3 regions of the Neobacillus sp. 204 genome follow, and region 2 is predicted to be linked to each of the others. Evidence: riboswitches for the same ligand, from Rfam matches in the RefSeq annotation. Region 2 holds a riboswitch; each other region holds the start of a gene.

Region 1 (4,342 bases), on a different contig from region 2:
TACTGATGAACCAAGGTCCATATCCATGTTCGGTTATGAATTAATCAGAGAAATTCTTTTGCCTGAAATTTTAGGAAAAGATACACCTGAAATTTTATATTGGGCCGGAAAACGACTCGCACGAAAATATCCATTATTGGATATAGATCAAATTATTGATTTCTTCGCCAAGGCCTCATGGGGTCAGCTGGAACTTATAAAGGAAAATAAAACAGAGTTCCAATTTGAATTGATGAGTCCGCTTATTGTTTCACGTGTCAAGTCCAAAGCTGAGCACTTTTTCCAACTCGAAGCAGGATTCCTAGCTCAACAAATTGAACTTCAAAAAGAAGCCAATGCTGAAACCTTCGAGCATCCAGTAAAAAAATCAAACAAAGTCCTTTTCACAGTGAAATGGGAAAAAAACTAATCGAAAATGGTGTCAGGCACTTGTGAGTGACTGACACCATTTTTCTTGGCTAGCTCCAGCGCCTAGGGGCTCGGGTCATAAGCCAATCCGTCATGAAGGTTAAAAAGCAACCTTCACGTCGGCTCGTCTTATGCCTGTCGCCCCTAGGAAAAAATGAACTACTTTTTTCCCTGAACAAGGCGCTTCCGCTATTCTATTTATTCGCTAGTTCGAATGCTTCGTGCAAAGCTTCTACTGCTTTTAACATATTTTTTTCTTCTACCACGGCAGAAACCTTAATTTCTGAGGTGCTGACCATTTTAATTTGGATGTTGTTTGCAGCAAGTACCTCAAACATCCTTGCTGCTACACCAGGATTGGAAATCATTCCTGAACCGACAATCGACACTTTCGCTAATTTGTTTTCAGCGTCAATCTGCTCATAATTAAGCACTGATTTATTATCTTCAAGGACATTTAAAGTTTCTAATAGATCATCTGTATGAATAGAGAATGACAAATTTGCAGAGCCACCCTCTGTTGTGCTTTGGATAATAATATCCACATTCAAATGATTTTCAGCAAGTGTTGTAAAGATGGTAGACAGGCTTGTTAATGAATTGGCTAAGCCTAATACTGTTACTTTTGTAATTTCGTCTTCAAATGCGACACCACGGACTACTAAGTTTTGTTCCATTGCTGCTTCCCCCTCAATGATAGTTCCTTCTATTTTCTCCATACTCGAACGAACCTCGAGCCGTACTTGATAGTTTTTGGCAAATTCTACTGCCCGAGGATGAAGTACACCCGCACCTAAATTAGCTAACTCAAGCATTTCATCGTATGATACCGATAATAGTTTGCGAGCACTCTTAACATACCTCGGGTCTGTTGTGAAAACTCCAGTTACATCGGTATAAATGTCACATTTATCCGCCTTCAGGGCAGCAGCCAATGCCACCGCTGTTGTATCAGACCCGCCACGGCCCAGTGTGGTAATTTCACCATCTACCGTGATTCCCTGGAATCCAGCAACAATAACTACTTTGCCAGCTTCGAGCTGAGTTTCAATCGCTGCTGTTTTAATATTAGAAATCCGGGCATTTCCGTGGACTGGTTCTGTCATAATTCCAGCCTGCCAGCCTGTAAAGGATACGGCATCAAGTCCTTCCTGGTTGAGAGCCATCGACAATAACGCAATGGTCACTTGCTCTCCAGTTGATAACAGCATGTCCATTTCCCGTTTATTAGGCTGCGGAGAAATTTCCTTTGCTAAACCGACAAGTGTATCCGTTGATTTACCCATCGCAGAAACAACCACAACAACATTGTTGCCTCGATCGATCTCCTCTTTTACACATGATGCTACATTTAAAATTCTTTCTACACTAGCAACGGACGTGCCTCCGAATTTTTGTACAATAATCCCCATGTTCGATTTCTCCTTCTTTCAAGTGAATACGTTAGTTTTCCCCAAATAAAAAAAGCAATGAGAGGGCATCTCATTGCTTAAAACACGAAAAAAAATTCTCGCACCTACAATGTAAGATAGCTCTCCAAGACATTAGTCTTGACAATCCAGCATTTATTCAATACGGGACCAGCAAAGAAAGAAATGAGACCCTCTTTACTTCGGCGAACATCCCCTTTCATGATTCTTCTCAGAAGCTCATCCTTCTCAGAACCACTACTCTTGAAGCTCGCACCTCTACCTTCACTTTAATACGTAAAAGTGATAGTAAATTAAATTTTCACTAATTATAGCATGTTCTTTTTTTACTGACAATCACTAGGATTGAAGTTTTTTGATTAATTCTTCTGCTACATTCGTAGGAATTCCAATATTTATGATTTCCTCTTTACTTGCTTCTTTCATTTTCTTCACAGATCCGAACTGTTTTAACAATAACTTTTTCCGTTTCTCACCGATTCCCGGAATATCATCAAGTAAGGATTGAAAAGTACTTTTACCTCGAAGCTGGCGATGGAAGGTAATCGCAAAGCGATGGACTTCATCTTGAATCCTTTGCAGTAAATAAAACTCCTGGCTGTTTCTCCCTAATGGAACAATCCCTAAAGGATTGCCGTACAGCAATTGTGAAGTCCGGTGTTTTTCATCTTTTACAAGTCCTGACAGCGGAATATCAAGGCCTAATTCATTTTCCAAAACGTCACGTACGGCTTCGACATGCCCTTTACCACCATCGATGATAATTAAATCAGGAAGAGGGAGTTCCTCTTTTAAGGCACGTGAATACCTTCTTCTCGTTACTTCCCGCATCGATTCATAATCATCCGGTCCCTGAACGGTTTTGATCTTGTATTTTCGGTATTCACGATGATTTGCCTTGCCATCAATGAAAACAACCATTGCTGATACAGGGTCCGTCCCTTGGATGTTGGAATTATCAAAGGCTTCGATCCGGTGCGGTGTGTAGATTCCCAGTAATTCGCCCAGGTTCTCGACCGCCTTTATGGTTCGATCTTCATCTTTTTCAATCAATGAAAACTTTTCACTCAAGGCAATTTTGGCATTTTTGATAGCCAATTGAACAAGATCCTTTTTTTGCCCGCGTTGCGGCTGGAGCACTTTTACTTCTAAGAGTTGTTCGGCTAAACTCAAATCGACTTCATCCTGGATAAGAATTTCCTTTGGCTTAAAGTGATTAGCTTTCGAATAAAATTGACCGAGGAACGTTAAGATTTCCTCCTCTGGCTCATTATAAACAGGGAACATGGAAACGTCCCGCTCAATTAATTTTCCTTGGCGGACAAAAAAGACTTGGACACACATCCAGCCTTTATCGACTGCATAGCCAAATACATCACGATCGGTAAAATCGGTCATCGTAATTTTTTGTTTTTCCATAATAGTTTCAATATGAATGATTTTATCACGATATTCTTTTGCTCTTTCAAAGTCTAATTCTTCGGACGCCGCAGACATTTTTTCCTTAAGTTCTTTCTTAATTTCCTTATAACCGCCATTTAAAAAACGAGTAATTTCATCCGTCATTTGTTTGTACTGTTCTTCATGTATTTCATTCACACATGGTGCCAGGCACTGCCCTAAATGGTAGTATAGACAGACTCGATCCGGCAGGGTTGAGCATTTGCGGAGCGGATAAATTCGGTCAAGAAGCTTTTTGGTTTCATTAGCGGCAGTCACATTCGGGTAGGGACCAAAGTATTTGCCTTTATCTTTTTTTACTTTTCTAGTGATGATAAGTTTCGGATGCCTTTCTGCTGTCAGCTTTATAAACGGATACGTTTTATCATCCTTGAGCATGATATTGTATTTGGGATCGTATTTTTTAATTAAATTCAGTTCCAGTAGAAGTGCTTCTATATTTGAGGAGGTAACAATATATTCAAAGTCCTCAATTTCATTGACTAGTCTTAACGTCTTCCCATCATGAGACCCCGTGAAATAGGAACGGACACGATTCTTTAGTACTTTGGCCTTTCCTACATAAATAATCGTTCCCTGACGGTCTTTCATTAAGTAGCAGCCAGGCTGATCTGGCAGCAGCGTCAGTTTTTGCTTGATTGTTTCATTCATTCCGGCCACTCCCCTCCCGTCTATTTTTGTTTATCTTATAAAATTTTAAAGGAAACTTAGTCTAATTGAAAGAAGTCTTTGTAAAAAAGAAAAACCTCAGCTGGAATATTCCTAGCTAAGGTTTGTTTTTTATACTTACACGTGTTTTTCTAAAACACTTGCTAATGCATCTTTTGGTTGGAAACCGACAACTTTATCTACGACTTCGCCGTCTTTCATAACTAATAACGTTGGGATGCTCATAACACCGAAGTTTGCTGCAGTTTGCGGGTTATCATCCACATCAAGTTTTGTGATTTTTACTTTTTCGCCCATTTCTAGATCAAGTTCTTCAAGAACTGGAGCAATCATTTTACAAGGTCCGCACCATGGTGCCCAAAAATCTACAAGAA
Region 2 (4,342 bases):
ATTTGCGTTGGCTTTCCGGAATGTCTATACTTTTGGCCCAACGTTTAGAGCAGAAAACTCCAACACAGCAAGACATGCTGCTGAATTTTGGATGGTAGAACCAGAGATTGCCTTTGCTGAATTGCCAGATATCATGGATTTAGCGGAGGAAATGGTCAAATATGTCATCGGGTATGTGTTAGAACAAGCACCTGAAGAAATGAATTTCTTTAACAGCTTTATCGAAAAAGGTTTATTAGACCGTTTAAATAATGCCTATACAGCTGACTTTGGCCGTGTGACATATACGGAAGCGATTAATATTTTAAAGGATTCTGGTGAAACGTTTGCCTATCCAGTAGAATGGGGACTTGACCTGCAAACAGAGCATGAACGTTATTTAAGTGAAAAAGTATTTAAACGCCCTGTATTTGTTACAGATTATCCAAAAGAAATCAAAGCCTTCTATATGAGACTAAATGAAGACAACAAAACAGTAGCAGCAACTGATTTACTTGTACCTGGAATTGGTGAATTGATTGGCGGCAGTCAGCGTGAAGAGCGTGAAGAAATCTTGGCTGGTAAAATTAATGAACTTGGTATGAATGAAGAAGATTACTGGTGGTACCTAGAATTACGAAAATATGGCGGTACGAAGCATTCGGGCTATGGTATTGGTTTTGAACGATTAATTATGTACCTCACTGGAATGACCAATATTAGAGACGTAATCCCGTTCCCAAGAACAACAGGAAATGCCGATTTTTAAGGACAAATAATAAAAGGAGAAGGCTGATTAGATACGCAAAATCAGCTTTCTCCTTTTTTATTAAAGATTTTTCAATTCTTCTTCGAAAAAGAAGGTTTCTGGATGTTCCTTAACGATATAAGAATATCTTTTCATGTTTTTGACATATTGTGATTTTAAAATGGTGACGACTTCACCCGTTTCTATAATGTTTACTGATTGTCCGTTTTTGTATAGATTATTTGAGTTTTTCAAATTTAACACCCCTTTACCTATTCCCTATTTAGTATATCATAAAATCCCTAAACTCATTTCTTACTTATGGGAAATTTGCGCATAGATGGAAAGAGGAAATCGCTCTTCCTTTCAAAAACAAATTTAATGTGTTATGCTTTAATAAAAGTGAGGTGTCATTTTGACAAATTATAAAGCAAAAAAAAGTAACCTCAAGGATTTATTATCTAAAAACGGCATGGACTTGGAAAGTTTGGAAAGGAATACAAATATTCCCCAAACTCAACTGAACGACTACTTGTCAAAGAAAGTAATGAACTTAAATACTGCGATGACAATTTCCAAAGAATTGAATTGTCGTATTGAAGATTTATATGTTTGGTCTTCTGAGAAGAAAAAAGCATAGCACCATTAATTAACAGACTCGATTATGAGTCTGTTTTTTGTTTAAGCTGTAAAAAAATAGCACGCGTTTTGCGTGCTATTTTAAAAAAGATTAATTCTTCAAATCACATTTATCTAAAGGAATAACCTTTGTTTTTTTTGTGAATTTATAACCAAGCCACACAATAAGGAATAATGGCAGGCCGATATATGAAACTAAAACACCATTCCAATCTATTTGGTCACCCGTGAAGGCAGAATAGTTTTGGCCTAGGACAACAATTCCGCAAACTAGAAAGGCGAAAATTGGACCAAATGGGAAGAATTTTGATTTATAGGGCAGTGAGTTCAGATCTTTTCCTTGGGCAATAAATGCTTTACGGAAACGATAATGACAGACAGCAATCCCTAACCATGCGATAAAGCCAGACATTCCTGAAGCATTTAATAACCAGACATAAACCGTTCCATCTCCAAAGAATGAAGCAAGGAAAGCGAGTGTTCCCACTAAGGTTGTTGCAATTAAAGCATTAACTGGAACACCTTTTTTGTTTAATTTACCAAGGAACTTTGGGGCTTTACCTTGACGGGCCAAATCCCAAAGCATTCGAGTGGAGGCGTACATTCCTGAATTCCCTGCCGATAAGACAGCCGTTAAGATAACAGCATTCATGATTGATGCAGCGAAAGCAATTCCTGCCTTTTGTAAAACCAAAGTAAATGGGCTAACAGTAATATCACCATTTGCTAAATTATCGTTTGTATAAGGAATAAGAAGTCCGATGACTAAGATAGCTAATATATAAAATAATAAAATACGCCAGAACACCTGCTTAACTGCACGTGGGATGGCTTTCTTTGGATCTTCTGTTTCACCAGCAGCGACGCCTAAAAGCTCAGTTCCTTGGAAGGAGAAGCCAGCAGCCATAAAGATTCCCAGCATCGACATAAAGCCGCCGTGAAAGGGTGCATCACCAATTGTGAAGTTTTTGAAGCCGGGTGCATCATTACCCATGATCCCGAAAATCATTAACGCACCTGTAATAACAAAAATAATTACTGTTACCACTTTAATTAAGGAAAACCAATATTCTGCTTCTCCAAATCCTTTGACAGAAAGGTAGTTTAAGAGAAACATAATCACTAAAAAGATGCCGCTCCAAATAAATGAGGGCGTATCAGGAAACCAGAATTTCATGATCATGGTTACCGCAGCTAATTCTGCAGCAATGGTTATGGCCCAGTTATACCAATAGTTCCAGCCTAAGGCAAAACCAAGGGAAGGATCGACAAATTTGGTTGCATACGTACTAAAGCTTCCGGCAACGGGCATATAGGCACCCATTTCGGCTAATCCTTGCATCAAAAAGAAAACCATAATCCCAATAACTAGATAGGAAAGGATAGCCCCTCCGGGTCCTGCGCTATGGATCGCGCCGCCACTAGCAAGAAAAAGCCCAGTTCCAATCGTCCCACCAAGGGAAATCATGGTAAGGTGACGAGATTTTAAACCTCTTTTTAATTCTGATGGATCTCTTTGTATAGTTAAATCACTAGTGTTTTCAGCTTCTTTTAATACTCTCGCTGTTTGCATAATCTTAACTCCTCTTTTCTTCTTGTTTTTCGAGAAGGAGTTTGGAATATAAAAATGCCATCGAGGAATAATCGATGGCATTGTAAATACCCCGCATCATACCTTCCGAAAGATAGCTCAACACGATAAGCTGGTAGGACTAATCGTGACAGTTCTGTTCCTATTAGGAGACAGCCCCAGCATGCTTTTTGAAGAGATGAAAGCACACTTCGGCGGATTTTCCTTTCAAACGGAGTCAGGGATGTCTCACACATCTCGTCCGCTTTACTAATAAAAACCGCGACCTCTACCTCATCGGTTTGATGAGGATTTAGTATCATTAAGTTAATATACTAGTATACTATATGGATTCATATAGAAATGTCAATATGTAAAAATCAATTCCGTAATAAACAGATAATTTATTTTTTTAAAATAAATTTTTTATTTTACTTTAAGAGAGAGAATCTGTATTATTTTTAAATAGAATTAATTGCCTGTTTGTATTAGGAGGATTTGTACCATGCAGATTGTTGGAATGATGTTGGGATCTCTAATTATTGTGGTTGCCTTTAACCTTTTTTTAATCCCGCATGAAGTGTTGAGCAGCGGATTAAGCGGAATTTCAATGATATTAGGGATGATCTCACCGGTTAATACAGGGGTAGCAAATTTCCTGCTAAATTTTCCTTTATTAATTATTGGATATAAAATGTTAGGGAAAAAATTTATCGTAAATTCGATTTTTTCAGTGATCATTATCTCAATTGGACTTTATTTAATTCCCGTTTATGCCATTGCAGATGATACCATTCTCTCAGCTATTTTTGGTGGAGCGTTAACCGGTTTAGGTGTTGGAATTGTTTTCCGCTGTTCTGGATCGACCGGAGGATTTGATATTATTGGCATGATTGTAGCAAGAAAAAGAGATTTCCCAATTGGTGTTTTACTTTCAGGCATGAATGCAGTTGTGATTTTGATCAGCGGATTTTTATTTGATTGGGATTCTGCTCTTTATACCTTAGTTTCCATTTTTGTGACAGGTAAAGTTGTCGATGCAATCTATACAGACCATGCTAAATTAACGTTAATGATTATCACAGATAAAGGCGAAGAGATGAGACATCATTTACTGAAAAATTTGTATCGAGGTTTAACCGTTATGGATGGTGTTGGCGGATATTCAAATAACCAGCGGAATGTATTAATAACGGTCATTTCTAGATACGAACTTAATGAAGTTAAAAACTTAATCACGGAAGTCGATTCATGTGCTTTTGTTAATATAACAGAAACAATTGAAGTCATGGGATTGTTTCATCGGCCAAGTCCGTAAACAAAAAGGTTTGCATCTATTAAATAGAGCAAGCCTTTTTGTTTAATTAGGATTTCCCTCGCTTTTTTATCCATTTCATCATCACATG
Region 3 (4,342 bases), on a different contig from region 2:
AGCCAAAAGCACTTCCAATCGCGGTTATTACTTTAGTAGTAGCCTTTTGTTATTCTAGCGTTCTTTCTTTTATTAATTTTTATGCGATAGAAATCGACCTAGTTAGTACAGCAAGTTTCTTTTTCTTAGTCTATTCCATCGCCGTATTGTTATCTCGCCCCGTTACCGGCCGCTTAATGGACCTGAAAGGGGCCAACTATGTTATGTATCCTAGCTTTATTGCCTTAGCTGCCGGTTTGTTTCTACTTAGTTCAGCAAGTGTCAGCATCACTTTATTAGCATCCGGTGTTCTGATCGGCCTTGGTTTCGGTAACATGCAATCAAGTACTCAGGCAGTCGCCGTAAGAGTAACCCCTCCCCATCGGATGGGATTAGCAACATCAACCTTCTTTATTTTTCTTGATGCTGGGCTTGGATTCGGTCCATACATCCTTGGATTCATTATTCCACTAACAGGCTATAGTACTCTTTATGTGATCTTAGGTGTTGTTGCTTTAGCAACGATTGTTCTTTATTACTTCCTGCACGGGAAGAAAGAACTTCCAAGCAGGACAATGGTAAATGAACCAACACCGGGCACTCATTGATTTCTATAGCCAGCCTTCCGACGGCAGACATAAAACCAGTTTCAAGCAAATATGATTAACATATGAATCCTAATTAAAGGAGCCGGTGGCTATGATACTTTTTAATAAAATTGCATTATCCTTTGTCGTATTCTTTTCCTTTAGTGTGATCATAAATACTTATTTAGGTGAAAAGGAACGGGTTCAATCTGATGTTATTTACTTTGTTATGAACGGGTTTGCTTATATTGTTTCTGCATTAGAGGTAGAGAAAGAAAAACAGCTTTTAGAAACGGCAGAAATTTGACGGTGATTTCAAATATAGGTCCATTTTCCCTTGAAACAAAAGAAATATTCTGATATATTTACAATCAATTATATATTTTCTTACTTCAATACTTTGAAGTGAGGATAGAGGCGCAAAGACCATTAGTACACAATAAGAGGATAATGAGATCCAGTGATGATTGTGAAAAGGGGAATTTGCCGAAGCTTCAATGATTCTCATTTATCATGAAGCTGGTTCTGCTATTGAATAAATACAGAACTGTCATATAGGAAACTATATGGAGGGCTATCTTACGCACGGGAACTTATTTTTTTATGTTTCTACTGCAACAGCGAACCCTCGTTGTTGCTTTTTTGCGTTGAATTTTGAATGGCCTTACCCACCTCTAAATTTTTAAAAAAATTTATTAAAAGGGTGAGAAAAGATGAAATTTGGCCAAGTTTTAACCGCTATGGTTACGCCATTCGATCAAAATGGTGAGGTAGATTTTAACGCAACAAGAAGACTAGTAGATTATTTAATTGATAATGGGACGGATGCACTTGTCGTTGCTGGTACAACAGGAGAATCGCCAACCTTAACGACAGATGAAAAAATCGCACTATTTAAATTTGTTGTTGGTGCCGCTAAAGGAAGAGTTCCAGTCATTGCTGGCACTGGCTCAAATAACACGCGAGCTTCGATCAGTTTAACAAAGCAGGCTGAGGAAGCAGGTGTGGATGGGATTATGCTTGTTGCTCCTTATTATAACAAACCATCCCAAGAAGGTATGTATCAACACTTCAAAGCGATTGCTGAAGCCACATCATTACCGATTATGCTTTATAATGTCCCTGGACGAAGTGTGGTCAATCTGGCGGCAGAGACCATTGTTCGCCTGTCACAAATCAAGAATATTGTCGCCGTAAAAGAAGCAAGCGGCAACCTGGATGCCATGGCGTCTATAATTAGCCAAGCCCCAAGTGATTTTACTCTTTATAGTGGTGATGACGGCTTAACATTGCCGGTTTTAGCCATTGGCGGAGCCGGGGTTGTATCCGTTGCTTCCCATGTCATTGGGAATGAAATGCAAGAAATGATCAATCACTTTAAAAACGGCCGGGTCCAAGAAGCAGCTACTTCCCATCGCCGCCTTCTTCCGCTTATGAAGGCATTATTTGCTGCCCCTAATCCAGCACCAGTCAAATCAGCTTTGAACATGAGCGGGGTACAAGTTGGCGGACTTCGATTGCCATTGCTCCCTTTAAGTCATGAAGAAGAAAAAGCATTGCAAGTTGTTCTACCTGCAGCCAAAATCGAAACGTTGATTTAAAGTGATTACTAATTAATCAAAGGCTGCCAACTACCATAAGCATGGGTGTTGGCAGCCTTTTGTTGTCTATATAGCTAAAAGTTTTCACTCTTCTTTTTCAATAAAGTCCGTCCTAAAGGGCATACTATTCTTATTTACTTGGAATAGGGAGGATTATCACTTGCAAACAACTGAACAGCAATTATCCATATTCGCTTTAGGCGGCATCAATGAAATCGGTAAGAACATGTATGTGGTTCAATACGCAGACGATCTTTTTATCATTGACTGCGGCGGTAAGTTTCCTGATGAAAGTTTATTAGGAATTGATTTAATTATCCCAGATATTACCTATCTAGAAGAAAACCAGGAGAAGATTCGCGCTTTAATTGTGACACACGGGCATGAAGATCATATCGGCGGGATCCCTTATATTTTAAGAAAATTGAACATCCCGATCTACGCAACCCGTTTTACACTGGGTCTCATCGAATTAAAAATAGACGAGCACCGGTTGAAGGGTAACACGAAGCTCTTGACGATTGACACTAATTCCAAGCTTGAGTTTGGAGAAACGACTATTTCCTTTTTCAGAGTAAGTCACAGTATCCCGGACTGTCTCGGCATTGTGTTTCATACTCCGGAGGGGAATGTGGTTCATACCGGAGACTTCAAATTTGATTTAACACCTGTGAATAATCAGCATTCAGATATTCATAAGATGGCCGATATTGGTCAGCAAGGTGTCTTAGTCTTAATATCAGAAAGTACCAACGCAGAGCGTAAGGGGTTAACACCATCCGAGCAAATGATTGGTGGCAATTTGGATGAGGCCTTTATGAAAGCTGACGGGAAAATCTTTATCTCCACCTTTGCTTCTAATGTGAATCGTGTTCAACAGGTGGTTGCTGCTGCAATAAAGGCAAAGCGTAAGATCGCACTCCTTGGCCGGAGTATGGTAAATGTGGTCTCAGTTGCGATAGAGCGTGGTTATTTAACCATTCCAGATGGGATGATCATCGAACCACGCGAAGTTGATAGACTTTCTCCAGAAAAGGTGGTCGTCCTTTGTACTGGAAGTCAAGGAGAGCCAATGGCTGCCCTTGCTCGTTTAGCGAGCGGAAACTTTCGCGATGTCTCCGTTTATCCCGGAGACACGGTTATCTTAGCGGCCTCACCAATACCAGGCAATGAAAAGGATGTTTCACGAATCATCGACAACTTATATCAACTAGGTGCTAATGTGATCTATGGCTCTGGAAGTTCAACGGGTATGCATGTTTCCGGCCATGGCTATCAAGAAGACTTAAAGCTCATGTTGACGTTGATGAAACCGACCTATTTTATTCCTATTCATGGGGAGTATCGAATGCTGCATCATCACCGGTTATTAGCCGAGTCGGTGGGTGTAGAGAAAGGAAACACCTTTATCATTAAAAATGGTGATGTTGTCGATATAGAAAACTCTGTTGCCCGTCAGACTCGGTCGATTCCAGCAGGAGATACTTATGTGGACGGGATGGGTGTTGGTGATGTCGGGGACATTGTGTTACGAGACCGGAAACAACTTTCCGAGGATGGAATGCTTGTTATTGTTATAACGATTAATAAATCGGACCGAAGGATTATCTCTGGACCTGACACCATTACACGTGGTTTCGTGTATGCAAGAAATTCGGATGAACTTCTAAAAGAGATTAACCGCCTTGCTAAGAAAACCATTAATGACTTGCAAAGTGAAAACATCAAACAATGGAATGTCATCAAACAAAACATCAAAAAATCCGTCGGACAATACCTATTCGCCCAAACAAAAAGAAAACCCATGATTCTGCCTATTATTATTGAAATATAAACGGTGTCAGGCACCATGTGAATTTTTCACATGGTGCCTGACACCGTATTTTTTTACTATTTTTAGCCTGTTGGCATTTTCATTTTATCGATTATGGTGGTGAGGTAGTTTCTGACTGTGGTAATTTTTGTTTGTGGCTGGAGGCGCCTTTGGAATTCTTCTATTCCATGTTCGTGCTCACTGGGGTCTTCATCGATAAGCTCCGGGCAGAAGATTCTATCTCCATCCACAATACTGCGAATGGAACTTGCTAATTCTTCACTCGGGCTATCCTTTAATAAATACCCTTTTACATCCGCCTGTAAGGCTCGCTGATAATATCCCCCTCGAGCAAAGGTTGT

What was found. A riboswitch is a leader RNA that binds a small molecule or an ion and turns the genes downstream of it on or off. The one in region 2 is predicted to bind lysine.
Region 1: linked by a shared signal. The riboswitch ahead of ACJ004_RS19140 (aspartate kinase) and the one ahead of ACJ004_RS29010 (amino acid permease) in region 2 are both predicted to bind lysine.
Region 3: linked by a shared signal. The riboswitch ahead of dapA (4-hydroxy-tetrahydrodipicolinate synthase) and the one ahead of ACJ004_RS29010 (amino acid permease) in region 2 are both predicted to bind lysine.

Annotation. Positions count from the first base shown of each region.
Region 1 is NZ_JBJORY010000009.1:101,734-106,075, forward strand. It holds gene ACJ004_RS19135 (YslB family protein) at 1-409, shown strand, start outside; gene ACJ004_RS19140 (aspartate kinase) at 603-1,820, opposite strand; lysine riboswitch at 1,930-2,107, opposite strand; gene uvrC (excinuclease ABC subunit UvrC) at 2,178-3,950, opposite strand; gene trxA (thioredoxin) at 4,086-4,342, opposite strand, start outside.
Region 2 is NZ_JBJORY010000027.1:2,634-6,975, forward strand. It holds gene asnS (asparagine--tRNA ligase) at 1-748, shown strand, start outside; gene ACJ004_RS29000 (hypothetical protein) at 809-982, opposite strand; gene ACJ004_RS29005 (helix-turn-helix domain-containing protein) at 1,143-1,367, shown strand; gene ACJ004_RS29010 (amino acid permease) at 1,458-2,939, opposite strand; lysine riboswitch at 3,045-3,236, opposite strand; gene ACJ004_RS29015 (YitT family protein) at 3,442-4,254, shown strand; gene ACJ004_RS29020 (winged helix-turn-helix transcriptional regulator) at 4,301-4,342, opposite strand, start outside.
Region 3 is NZ_JBJORY010000010.1:169,948-174,289, forward strand. It holds gene ACJ004_RS20855 (MFS transporter) at 1-587, shown strand, start outside; gene ACJ004_RS20860 (hypothetical protein) at 679-873, shown strand; lysine riboswitch at 971-1,151, shown strand; gene dapA (4-hydroxy-tetrahydrodipicolinate synthase) at 1,280-2,167, shown strand; gene ACJ004_RS20870 (ribonuclease J) at 2,394-4,001, shown strand; gene ACJ004_RS20875 (response regulator) at 4,064-4,342, opposite strand, start outside.